3 regions of the Nonomuraea sp. NPDC005650 genome follow, and region 2 is predicted to be linked to each of the others. Evidence: riboswitches for the same ligand, from Rfam matches in the RefSeq annotation. Region 2 holds a riboswitch; each other region holds the start of a gene.
The links. A riboswitch is a leader RNA that binds a small molecule or an ion and turns the genes downstream of it on or off. The one in region 2 is predicted to bind thiamine pyrophosphate.

Region 1: it holds a riboswitch for thiamine pyrophosphate, as region 2 does, so the genes downstream of both, ABZS69_RS34895 (cytosine permease) here and tenA (thiaminase II) in region 2, are expected to answer to the same signal.
Region 3: it holds a riboswitch for thiamine pyrophosphate, as region 2 does, so the genes downstream of both, thiO (glycine oxidase ThiO) here and tenA (thiaminase II) in region 2, are expected to answer to the same signal.

The regions. Positions count from the first base shown of each region.
Region 1 covers NZ_JBEXCR010000022.1:134,919-139,001, reverse strand. The annotation lists gene ABZS69_RS34910 (DNA-formamidopyrimidine glycosylase family protein) at 1-389, shown strand, start outside; gene ABZS69_RS34905 (helix-turn-helix domain-containing protein) at 386-799, shown strand; gene ABZS69_RS34900 (rhodanese-like domain-containing protein) at 796-1,119, shown strand; TPP riboswitch at 1,184-1,301, shown strand; gene ABZS69_RS34895 (cytosine permease) at 1,291-2,622, shown strand; gene ABZS69_RS34890 (methylated-DNA--[protein]-cysteine S-methyltransferase) at 2,579-3,160, opposite strand; gene ABZS69_RS34885 (PAS domain-containing sensor histidine kinase) at 3,256-4,083, shown strand, end outside.
Region 2 covers NZ_JBEXCR010000089.1:2,306-6,388, reverse strand. The annotation lists gene ABZS69_RS65120 (hypothetical protein) at 198-2,318, shown strand; TPP riboswitch at 2,454-2,549, shown strand; gene tenA (thiaminase II) at 2,541-3,224, shown strand; gene ABZS69_RS65110 (BTAD domain-containing putative transcriptional regulator) at 3,236-4,083, opposite strand, start outside.
Region 3 covers NZ_JBEXCR010000001.1:550,907-554,989, reverse strand. The annotation lists gene ABZS69_RS02525 (thiazole synthase) at 1-718, opposite strand, end outside; gene thiS (sulfur carrier protein ThiS) at 711-911, opposite strand; gene thiO (glycine oxidase ThiO) at 908-2,023, opposite strand; TPP riboswitch at 2,013-2,130, opposite strand; gene ABZS69_RS02510 (FAD-dependent oxidoreductase) at 2,185-3,354, shown strand; gene ABZS69_RS02505 (Rv2175c family DNA-binding protein) at 3,385-3,759, shown strand; gene thiE (thiamine phosphate synthase) at 3,737-4,083, shown strand, end outside.

The sequences.
Region 1 (4,083 bases), on a different contig from region 2:
GCACCCAGATCAAGGGGCTGCTGCGCGACCAGAAGATCATCGCCGGCATCGGCAACGCGTACTCGGACGAGGTGCTCCACGCGGCGAAGATGTCCCCGTTCAAGATCGCGGCCACGCTGACGGACGCGCAGATCGCCGACCTGCACGAGGCCATCGTCACCACCCTGGGGGAGGCCGTGGAGCGGGCGCACGGGCTGGCGGCCAAGGACCTCAAGGCGGAGAAGAAGTCGGGACTGCGGGTCCACAACCGCGCCGGGCAGCCGTGCGACGTCTGCGGCGACACGATCCGGGAGGTGTCCTTCGCGGACTCCTCGCTGCAGTACTGCCCCACCTGCCAGACCGGCGGCAAGCCCCTCGCCGACCGCCGCCTGTCCCGCCTTCTCAAATGAACTGCGAGGGCCCTTTGGACCCGCTCGACGACTACGACGTGCGGCAGTGGGACACCCGCGAGGACTGCGAGGTGCGCCAGATCCTCGACCGCATCGCGGACAAGTGGTCGCTGCTCGTGATCGCCCTGCTCGACTGCCAGAGCCTGCGCTTCACCCAGCTCCGCCGCGAGATCGACGGCGTCAGCCAGCGCATGCTCAGCGTGACCCTGCGCCAGCTCGAACGCGACGGCCTCGTCAGCCGCACGGTCCACCCCGTCGTGCCGCCCAGGGTGGACTACGCGCTCACGCCGCTCGGCCGCACGCTGCACGAGACCATCAAGTCGCTGGTCACCTGGACGGAGGCGCACCAGGAGGAGATCGCCGAGGCGCGTGCGGCCTACGACGCCAGGCGCGAGATGATGGAGTCATGACCGTTCCTGAGATCGAGGCCAGTGCCGTTCCCGCAGACGCTTACCTGCTCGACGTCCGTGAGCAGGACGAATGGGTCGCGGGGCACGCCCCTGAGGCCGTGCACATCCCCATGACGCAGATTCAAGGGCGGGTCGAGGAGGTGCCCGGCGACCGCACGGTCTACGTCGTCTGCCGGGTGGGCGGCCGGTCCCTGCAGGTCGCGGCCTGGCTCAACCAGCTCGGGCGCGACGCCGTCAACGTCGGCGGCGGCATGCAGTCGTGGGAGTTCGCGCGCCTTCCGATGGTCAGCGAGACCGGGCAGCAGCCGTTCGTGGCGTGAAACCTTGGTGAAGGCCCCACTGTGGCGGTTTCGCCGCCACTAAGGCATGATGAGGGCGCCAACTGCAGATTGTCGCGGGAGCTCGGGGTTTCGCCGGGCTGAGAGGGCAGCCATAGATCCGCTGCCGACCGCCTGAACCTGTCCGGGTAATGCCGGCGTAGGGAGTGCGCGATGACGCATGTCGTCGACGAAGTTCCGCTGACTCTTGAAGGCAGGCCGCCGAAGACCCTGGGCGTGCTCGACCAGGGCGCGCTCTGGGCGAACCTCGGAGTCAGCCTCCTGGGCTTCTCCGGGGCGTCCCTCCTGCTCAACCCCTTGGGCAACGCTCCCCTCAGCCTGGCCGCCGCGCTCCTGGCGACCGTGGTCGGCAGCCTGATCGGCACCGCCATGGTGGGCCTGTCCGCCGTGCCCGGCACCCAGACGGGGCAGCCCGCGATGGTGCTGCTGCGGGGCCTGTTCGGGGCAAAGATCTCGTACGTCCCCACGGTGCTGAACATCGTCCAGATGCTCGGCTGGGCCGCGTTCGAGCTGTGGGTGATCGCCAAGGCGGCCAGCGCGATCTTCGGCGCCGTGCCGTACCAGGTGTGGGTGGTCGCGGCGGGGGTGCTGACCACGGCGCTCACGATCTGGCCGCTCGGGTCCATCAGGCTGCTGCGGCGGTACGTCACCATCGGCGTGGTCGTGTCGATGGTGTGGTTCGCCTGGCACTTCCTGACCAGCGCGCCCGCGCACACCGGCGGGTCCTGGACGGCGTTCGCCCCGGCCGTGGACTACGTGATCGCGCTGTCGGTGTCGTGGGTGCCGATGGCGGCCGACTTCGCCCGGCACTCCAGGTCGAGCAGGGCCGCGTTCACCGGCGTGGTCGGCGGCTACACGCTGGCCCAGGTGGCCTGCCTGGGCCTGGGCGTGTTCGCGGTGGCCCTGGCGGGGGCGGACAACGTGGCGGCCGATCCGACGTCGGTGTTCGGCCCGTTCGTGGCGGTGCCGCTGGGCGCGCTGTTCTTCGCGATCCTGGTGCTGCGCGAGACGGACCAGTCGTTCGCCAACGTCTACTCCACCACGGTCTCGCTGCAGAACCTGATGCCGCGGGTGGACCGGCGCGTCTTCTCCGTCGCCATCGGCGTGCTGAGCGTCGCGATCGCCCTGGTCGTGGACGTCAACTCCTACGGGGCGTTCCTGGGCGTGATCGGGGCGATCTTCGTGCCGATGTTCGCGGTGCTGGCCGTGGACTACTTCGTGCTGGGCGGCTCGCGCGGCTGGAACACCGCGGAGGACGCGCCCTCACGCTGGTCGAGGCTGGTGCCGTGGGCCCTCGGCTTCGTGGCGTACTGGCTGGCGACCGCCACGCCCCCGGACACGGCGTGGGGGGCCTTCTGGCAGTCGGCCCGCGAGGCCATCGGCTTCACCCGGCAGCCGTGGATGAACGGGGCGCTCGGTGCGGCCATCGTCGCCGCGCTGGTCACCCTGCTGATCGGCTGGTCGACGCGCGCTTTTCGACGTTGAGCAGGTGCTGCTTGGCCGTCGCGCCGCCCGCGTAGTCGCCGAGCGCGCCGTCCTCGCGCACCACCCGGTGGCACGGCACGATCACGCACACCGGGTTGGAGGCCAGCGCGTTGCCGATCGCCCGCAGCGCGCGCGGCCGGCCGATGCTCGCGCCGATCGCCTCCAGCGTCGTGGTGGTGCCGTAGGGGACCGCGATCGTCTTCTGCAGCACCGTACGGGCGAAAGACGTCGCCAGCGCGAGGTCGACGGGCGTGCTGAACGCGCGCAGGCGGCCGGAGAAGTAGGCGTCCAACTCTCTGCGCACCGGGTCGAGCCGGCGCGGGTCCGGCCCGATGAACGAGCCCACATGCCTCGTGACCAGCTCGAACACGGCGTTTTCCGGCTCGAAGCTGCACGCCGCGACACCCTTGCCGGTCACCGCGAGCACCAGCCTGCCGACGGCCCCGTCATAGGTGCCGAACGCGATGTCAGGATGCGTCTCACCTCGATAGGTGCTGGAGGTCACGCGCAACAGGGCATCGATATCGCCGCTCGACATGCCACCACCCTCCCCACCCGCCGAGAATCACCGTGCCCGCAGCGTATCGGACGGATCGCCCGACGCACTCACCACGCCACGTGCACTATGGAGGAGTGGGGGACGAATGGGCCGGTAGTGACGACGAGATCGCTCGTGCTGCCCTCGCCGGTTCGCCCAACGCCGTCGTGGTCGTCGACCGGGATCAGAGCGTACTGGTCTGGAACGAGGCGGCCGAGCGGCTGTTCGGGTGGACGGCGGAGGAGATGCTCGGGCGCCGGGCGCCGATCGTGCCGAGCGAGCTGACCGCCGAGCACAACGCCGTGCTCGAACGCGTGCGCACCGGCGGCCAGGTCTCGGTCCGCACCAAACGTTTACGCGGCGACGGGACCCTGCTCGACGTGCGCGTGGACATCAGCGCGCTGCGCCTGGGCAGCTCCGTGGCCGGGTACGTCTGCGTGCACCACCTCGCGCGGGCCGACGCGGTGGCCAGGGACCGCATGGCGCGGCGGGCCAGGCTGGTGCGCCGGCTCACCGACGTGGTCGGCGACATCAACTCCGAGCTGGAGCTGTCGGCCGTGCTCGACCGGATCTCGGCCAGCCTCACGGAGCTCACCGGGGCGGACGCGGGCGGGTTCGTGCTGATCGAGGGCGAGCGGTTGCGGCTGGTCAGCACGTACCAGTTGCCGGCGGCCATCAGGGGCACCACCAGCGACCTGCGCACGAGCCTCGTCGACAAGCTCTTACGCACCGGCAAGACCGTCATGCTGGAGTCGAACGGGCTGGAGGACCTGGTGTGGGCCCGGCTGAACGGGCTGCACACGATCGCGCTGGGCCTGGCGGCCGTCGGCGGGCGCCCGTACGGGGCCCTGTACGCGCTGTTCGCCCAGAGCACACCGGGACACCTCGAACTGGAGCTGCTGGAGCTGCTGGCCGGCCACGCG
Region 2 (4,083 bases):
CTGAGCACGGAACCGCGCCCGGGCTCGTGATCGCGGTGGTGGGCGGCGCCGGGGTCCTGGCCGCGCCGGCGCGGGCGGGTGTGCTGCGCCCGGCCGGGGCGCGCGGGTGGCCCTTGGCGCTGACCATGGTCATTTTCGTTCAGGGCCCACGGAAAACCCCCGGCGTTCGGGCGTGTCCCGGCTATATGGTGCCGTTCGTGGACACTCTGGAAAGGCTCGTCATCGCCCGCCGGCTGCGCGTCCCCATCGGCGCCGCCCCCGCCGGCTCCGCGTCCGGCTGGGGCGAGACCGCCGCCCGCCAGCTCGACGCGGCGCTGCTCAGCGTCGGCTTCACGTGCTCGGCCACGCTGCTCGAGCGGCTGTCGGGGCTGCGCGGCGAGACCGTGGTCGACCTCGGCGTCCGCATTCTGGCCGCCGTCCGCACCCTCGTCGGCGACCACGTCCAGCACAACGCCTACTTCCTCGACTTCCCCAAGAACGTGCCCGACACGCTGGAGTTCTGGGCCGGGCTGCTGCGCGAGGCGCTGCTCGACCCGGTCGCCGCCGCACGCGTTCGGACCTCCACGCTCAACCTGCTCTCCCTGCCCGGATACGGCCGTTACCAGCACACCTACGCGGACCTGCTGGCCGCGCACGACGAGCTGATCCCGCTGGCCGGTGACCGGGTGAGCGTGCTGGAGCTGGGCGGGAGCCTGGAGTCGGAGGCGCGGGAGCTCTACTTCTCCCTGGCGGGCTCCGAGGTGCCCCTGGCCGCCGAGGACCTGGAAGCGCTGCGGCTGCTGGCCAGGTTCTGCGCCGACGAGCCCGAGCGCATCCCCGTGCGCGAGAACCGCGCGATCGTCAACGAGGTCCGCCTCGCGGGCGGCCGGCCGCTGCTGGTCGACACGGTGACCGACGTGCTCCGGCTCGCCTGCGGCTGCTCGGGCGGCGACGTCACGCTGGCCGAGCCCACCAGGTTCCGCTCGTTCCGCCGCGCCGAGCGCCGCGCCCTGCTGGGAGCCCTGGACGCGGTCGCGTCCCCGGCCAAGCTCGGCGACGTGCCGCGCCACCGGGAGGAGTGGAAGCGCCTCGGCGAGCGGCTGCACCCCCACGAGTACCCGCAGTTCCCCAACGCCGCCGCCGTCTTCGAAACGGCCAGGGGCACGCGCCGGGCCGAGAGCCTGGACAGCAGGGTCGAGGCCGCCCTGTCGGCGGGCCGCACCGCCGAGGCGGTGAAGCTGCTGGAGAAGGCGCCCGGCGCGCTGCTGCGCCGCCTCGACCACCTGCTGCGCGCGACGGACGCGCCGGACGCCACGGACGTGCTGGATGCGGCGGAAAGAGCCGCCGCCGGCGCCTCCGGCCGCGTCCTGCTGTCGCTGCGCGAGCATCTGCAGAACCGGCTCGCCCCCGTCGCGGGCCGCGTCTTCACCAACCGGTACGGCAGGGCGTGGGCGACCCCCGACTCCCGTTCGCCGCTGGCGGAGGAGGCACTGTCGCGGACCCTGGCCATCCTGGACGAGGAGATCACCCGCCGCCTCCCCGACCCCGGCGAGCTGATCGTCGATCCCGACGTGCTCGACGTCGCCCTGCCGCTGTCCGGCAAGGCCGTCGCGCCCGGCCTCGGCATGCTGCCCCGGGGCTCGGTCTCGGCGGTGGACGGCGAGCTGCTCAGGTTCTTCGTCCACTGGCGCGAGGCCGGGCAGCGCACCGACTACGACCTGTCCGCCCTCATGCTCGACGACTCCTACGACAACCCGACGCACATTTCCTGGACGAACTACACCAACGATTTCGCCGAGTACTCCGGCGACCTCACCGAGGCGCCCGAGGGCGCGTCCGAGTTCATCAACATCCTGCTCGCCGCCGCGACCCAGCCGATCATCATCCCGCAGGTGCACATCTACGCCGGGGAGCGGTTCGACGAGGCCGCCGAGGCGTTCTTCGGATACATGACCAGGGACGCCGCGCAGGAGGGCAGGCCGTTCGAGCCGCGTACCGTGCGCATGAAGTCGGACCTGCGCGGCTCCGGCGCGGTCGCCCTGCCGCTCGTCTTCCTGCGCGGCGGCGACGGCGGCTGGCTGGTGAAGTGGCTGCACCTCTACCTGAACGGCGACCCCGGCTTCAACCAGGTGGAGGGCAACCGCGTCACCGCCTCCCTGCTGGTGCGCTCCATCGTCGAACGCGACTACCTGCGCGTCCGCTACCTGGCCGACCTGCTGCGCGCGAAGAGCTCCACGGCCGGGCACACCACCTACATCGGCCTGGAGGCGCCGGCCGACCTCCCGGCGGGGGCGCGCGTCTACACACCCGGCACGCTGCACGAACTGATCCCCGCCTGATACGTTCGACCTCCGGTCGTGAGGCCATTCGGGAGCTTCCTTCTCCTGGTTCGAATCCAGGTAGGCCCCACGGGCCTGCTGGCTGTCTAGCTTCCGAGCCTTCCTCACGACCGGGCCGTGCCTTCTGCTAGCGTTGAACGCGACGCGGGGTGCCCGGGCTGCCGGGCTGAGATCACACCCGTCGAACCTGATCTAGTTCGCACTAGCGAAGGGACGTCATCGGTGACCTTCTGTGATGAGCTCTGGACGCGCACGGCCACGCTGCTCAAGGCGATCCACGACCACCCGTTCAACACCGCGCTCGGCGACGGCACCCTCGACCGGGAGCGCTTCGCGTTCTACCTCGTCCAGGACGGGCGCTACCTGGTGGCCTACTCCAAGGTCCTCGCCACGGCCTCGGCCCGCGCCACCTCCCCGGCCGACGCCGCGTTCTTCGCGCAGAGCGCGCACACGGCGCTGGTCGTCGAGCGGGCCCTGCACACCGGCTACCTGGAGCAGTTCGGGCTGACGGCCGAGGAGACGGCGGCCGTGGCCACCTCGCCGACCTGCCTGGCCTACTCCTCCTACCTCCAGGCCACGGCCCTCGCCGCCCCCTTGCCCGTGCTGGCCGCCGCCGTGCTGCCGTGCTTCTGGGTCTACCAGGACGTCGGCGCGGCGCTGCTCGAACGCACGGCGGGCGCGGCCGAGCACCCGTACGGGACCTGGATCGGCACCTACTCCGACCCCGCCTTCGCCGCCTCGGTCGAGCAGGCCAAGGCCATCGCCGACCGGCTGGCCGAGACCGCCGACCCCGGGACGCGCCGGGCGATGGACGAGGCGTTCTGCCGGGCCACCGAGTACGAGTGGATGTTCTGGGACAGCGCCTGGCGCCTGGAGACCTGGCCCACCGGACAATGGCTCTCCTAGGCACCCTGGCCTCACGCGAACGACTCGCTGAGCTCCCTGCGCAGCTCGCGGGCCTGGTGCAGGTAGTGCGTGGCCAGCGCGGCGCGCCCGGAGGAGCGGTAGAGCTCCCCGAGCGTCTGGTACGTGTCCGCCTCCCCGCTGCGGTCACCCAGCTGCTGGAAGATCACCAGGGAGCGCTCCAGCTGGTCGGAGCCGTCCGACCGGTGGCCCCTGGCCACCTGGAGCCCGCCCAGGTTCCGCATCGCGTACGCGCCGCAGTGGCGATCGCCGAGCGCCTCGAAGATGTCCAGCGCGTGCCCCTGGAAGCGCATGGCCCGCTCCGACTCGGCGGACAGGTCGTACAGGCGGCCGAGCTGCATCGACACGCAGCCCTCGCGGTGGGCGTCGCCGAGCTCCTCGGCCAGCCGCAGCGCGTCCCCGAGCCACCTGGACGCCTGCCGCAGGTCCCGCAGCGACAGGTAGACGCGCCCGATCGCCTGCCGCGCGTACGCCTCGCCGCTGCGGTCGCCGATGGCCAGGAACATGGCCAGCGCGTGCCGGAAGGACCCGAGCGCCTTCAGGTGCCGGTTGGAGAACTGGTTGACCGCCGCCAGCCCGCAGATCGAGATGGCCTCGCTGCGCGTGTCGCCCAGCTCGTGGAAGATGACGCGGGCCCGCCGGAACATGTCCTCGGCCTCGGCGTAGCGGTCCTGGTAGAGGCAGACCTGGGCCAGGCCGCGGAGCATGGCGGCCTCCCCGTGGCGGTCGCCGGCCGCGCGGGCGCTGTCCAGGGCGAGGCGGTGCGTGAGCTGCCACTCGTCCAGGAGGCAGTGCAGGTCGAAGTACGGGACCAAGGTGGCGGCCAGCCCCCACGCGGACT
Region 3 (4,083 bases), on a different contig from region 2:
TGCGCGGGATGCGGCCGGCCAGCCGCGCCAGCCGTCCCGCCGCCACGGCCCCCTTCATGGCGGCCGCCATGAGATCGGGCCGCCGCGCCCTGGTGACCGCGGTGGCCAGCAGCACGGCGTCGCAGCCCAGCTCCATCGCCAGCGCGGCGTCGCTGGCCGTGCCGATGCCCGCGTCGAGCACCACCGGCACGGACGCGGCCTCCACGATCAGCTCGATGTTGTGCGGGTTGCGGATGCCGAGGCCCGAGCCGATCGGCGCGCCCAGCGGCATGACGGCCGCGCAGCCCGCCTGCTCCAGCCGCCGCGCCAGCGCGGGGTCGTCCCCGATGTACGGCAGCACCACGAACCCGTCGGCCACCAGCCGCTCCGCGGCGTCGAACGTCTCGATCGGGTCGGGCAGCAGCGTCCGCTCGTCGGCGATGACCTCCAGCTTGACCCAGTTCGTGCCGAGCGCCTCCCTGGCCAGCCGCGCCGTCAGCACGGCCTCGCCCGCGGTGAAGCAGCCCGCCGTGTTGGGGAGCACCTTGATGTCCCGCTCGCGCAGCACGTCCAGGACGGACCCGGGGGCGGTCGGGTCGAGCCGCCGCATGGCCACCGTGGTCAGCTCGGTGCCGGACGCGGCCAGCGCCTGGTCGAGCACGTCGAGCGAGGGTGCGCCGCCGGTCCCCATGATGAGCCGGGAGGAGAACTTCTCCCCGGCGATGATCAGTTCATCCACCTTGCACCGCCGTCAGAACCTCCACCCGGTCACGGTCGCTGAGCGCCGTCGTCTCCCACGAGCTCCGCGTGACCACCTCGTCGTTCACGGCCACGGCCACTCCGGTGGTGGCCGTGGTCAATGTGCGTACGGCCTGCGCCACGGTCATGCCGTCGGTCACCTCGTGCGAGGCCCCGTTGATCGTCACAATCATGAAATTTCCCGAAATCTCCCAGGGGCGCACAACGCCGCCAGCTCGCCCTCTTCGCCCAGCAGGATGTCCGCCGTGAGCGGCGCCAGGAGCACGCCGCCCCGGTGGTGACCGGTGGCCAGCGTCAGCCCCGGGGTGCGGCTCGGGCCGATGAGCGGCAGGTTGTCCGGCGTGCCCGGACGCAGCCCGGCCACCACGTCGGCGACCTCCAGCTCGGTGACGCCCGGCACCAGCTCCCTGGCGTCCCGCAGCAGCTCGTAGAGCCCGCCCGCGGTCACCCTGGTGTCGAAGCCCATCTCCTCCTGCGTCGCCCCGACCACCAGCTCGCCGTCGCCCCGGGGGACGAGATAGACCGGCGTGCCGTGCACGGTGCCGCGCACGCATCGCGTGAGCAGCGGCTGCGGCGAACGCAACCGCATGATCTGCCCCTTCACCGGCCGCACCGGCAGCTCGGCCAGCCCGGCGCTCCACGCCCCGGCCGCCAGGACCACCCGCTCCGCCGGCAGCTCGGCCGGCCGGCCGTCGCCGCCGGGCGGCTCCAGGCGTACGCCCGTGACCCGGGCGCCGTCGCGCAGCAGCTCGCGCACGCGGGCCCGTACCAGCGGGACTCCCTGCCGGTCGAGCGCGGCGAGCAGCGCCGCCGTCACGCGGCGCGGGTCCACCCAGGAGTCGCCGGGGGCCAGCAGCCCGCCCCGCACCGAGGGGGCCAGCATGGGTTCAAGGCGGCGGCACTCGCGGCCGGTCAGCCGCTCGACGGGCAGCTCCAGCTTGTCCAGGTACGCGGCCAGCTCGTCCAGCGCGGCCAGGTCGTCCGCCCCGAACGCCACGTCGAGCGTCCCCTCGGAGCGCAGGTCCAGGGCCTCGGGGCCGGCCAGCCCCGCGTCGGCGGCCAGCTCGGCGGCGAAGGCGGGCCAGCGGCGCAGCGACGCCACCCCGAGCCGCAACAGCGGCGCCTCGGTGTAGGTCACCTCGCTGATCGGCGCCAGCATCCCCGCCGCCGCGTGTGAGGCCCCAGAGGCGGGGGCCGGGTCGACCAGGGTGACGGGCCGCCCCGCGCGGGCCAGCCGCCAGGCCGCGGAGAGCCCGACGACCCCGCCGCCCACGATCACATCCATCCGCGCTCCCTTCGCCGGCATGATCCGGATCAGGTGTCTTGCGGTCGAAGGCCCGAAGGCAGCCTTCCTCTCAGCCCGGTCACGGCCGGACTCCCGCGCGTCTTACGTCCTCCAGCCTACGGCCTCGCTGCGACGCCCCGACACCGCCCCACGTTAGGGTCATGAACGTGAACCGAGTCGTGGTGGTGGGAGCTGGCCTGGCCGGAGTGCGCACCGTGGAGGCGTTGCGCACGCGGGGGTTCGGGGGGAGGGTCACGCTGATCGGCGAGGAGCGGCATCGCCCCTACGACCGTCCGCCCCTGTCCAAGGCCGTGCTGTTCGGCGACGCCGACACCAGCTTCGTCGACACCGACCTGGCCGCGATCGACGTGGACTTCCAGCCCGGGGTCAGCGCCAAGGCGCTGCGCGAGGGGGTCGTGGAGACGACCGAGGGCGAGATCGGCTACGACGGGCTGGTCATCGCCACCGGCGCCGAGCCGATCAGGCTGCCCGGCGACGGCCCGCAGCACGTGCTGCGCACGCTCGACGACGCCCACGAGCTCAGGGCCATGCTCGTCCCCGGCGCCCGCGTCGCGGTCATCGGCGCCGGCTGGATCGGCGCTGAGGTGGCCACCGCCGCCCGCCGCGCCGGGTGCGCGGTGACCGTGATCGAGGCCGGCCCGGCGCCGCTCGCCATGGCCGTCGGCGCCGAGATCGGGGCCCGCACCGAGCGCTGGTACGACGGCATCGACCTGCGGCTCGACACCATGGTCGACTCCGTGGACGAGGGCGGCGTGCGGCTGGTGGGCGGCGAGTTCGTGGACGCCCACGTGGTGGTCACGGGCATCGGCGTGCGCCCGGCCGTCGAATGGCTCACCGGCGCCGACATCGACCTGCACAACGGCGTCGTCGTGGACGAGCACCTGCGCGCCTCCCTCCCGAACACGGTCGCCGTCGGCGACTGCGCCGCCTGGTGGTCGCGCCGCTGGCAGACCAGGCTCAGGGTCGAGCACTGGGACACCGCGCTCAACGCCCCCGAGGTGGCCGCCGCGAGCCTGCTGGGCGAGGACGTCGCGTACGATCCCGTTCCGTACTTCTGGTCGGAGCAGTTCGGACATATGGTGCAATATGCGGGTCATCATTTGGCAGGGGAACGGCTGATCTATCGCGGCGAGCCCGAGGGCAAGTGGTCGGCCGTCTGGCTCACGGCCGACGACGTCCTCGCCGCGGTGCTGGCCGTGGACCGGCCGCGGGACCTCGTACAGGGGCGTAGGATCATCGACGCCGGACACCGTCTTGACGCGGAACGCCTGGTAGATCCAGAAGTCTCCCTACGGGATTGTGTTGTTTGAGCAAGGACGGCATGTGGTAGTTGTGGTTTCGTGACGCTTTCTGTTGCACAGATCGACCGGGAGACCGACCAGCTCGTAGACGAGTGGCTCACTCTCCCCGAAGTGGCCTCGCGCCTCGACCTTTCGATTGGGCGGGCCAAGCAACTCCTCAAGGACCACAAGCTGCTCGGCGTTCGCCGGGGGAGCGGCGGGCCGCAGGTGCCCGCGGTGTTCCTCGATGGAAAGGATGTGAGGAAGGGCCTACCCGGCACACTGACCGTGCTGCTGGACGCCGGCTACGACGATGTCGAGTCGCTGCGCTGGCTCTTCACCCCCGACGAGTCCCTGCCCGGATCGCCCATCGACGCGATCAAGGCCGGCCGTCACACTGAGGTCAAGCGGCGTGCCCAAGCCCTCGGTTTCTGAGGCCCGCCTCTATCTCTGCACCGACGGCCGCCGCGACCGCGGCGACCTCGCGGAGTTCCTCGACTCGGTGCTGGCCGGCGGCGTGGACATCATCCAGCTGCGGGAGAAGGGTCTGGAGGCTCGCGACGAACTCGCGCTCCTCGAAATCTTCCGCGACGCCTGCGACCGGCACGGCAAACTCCTGGCCGTCAACGACCGGGCGGACCTCGCCTTCGCCGCCCGCCCTGACGTGCTCCACCTGGGGCAGGACGACCTTCCTGTGACGGTCGCGCGAGAGATACTCGGCGACGACATCGTCATCGGACGGTCCACCCACTCCGTGGC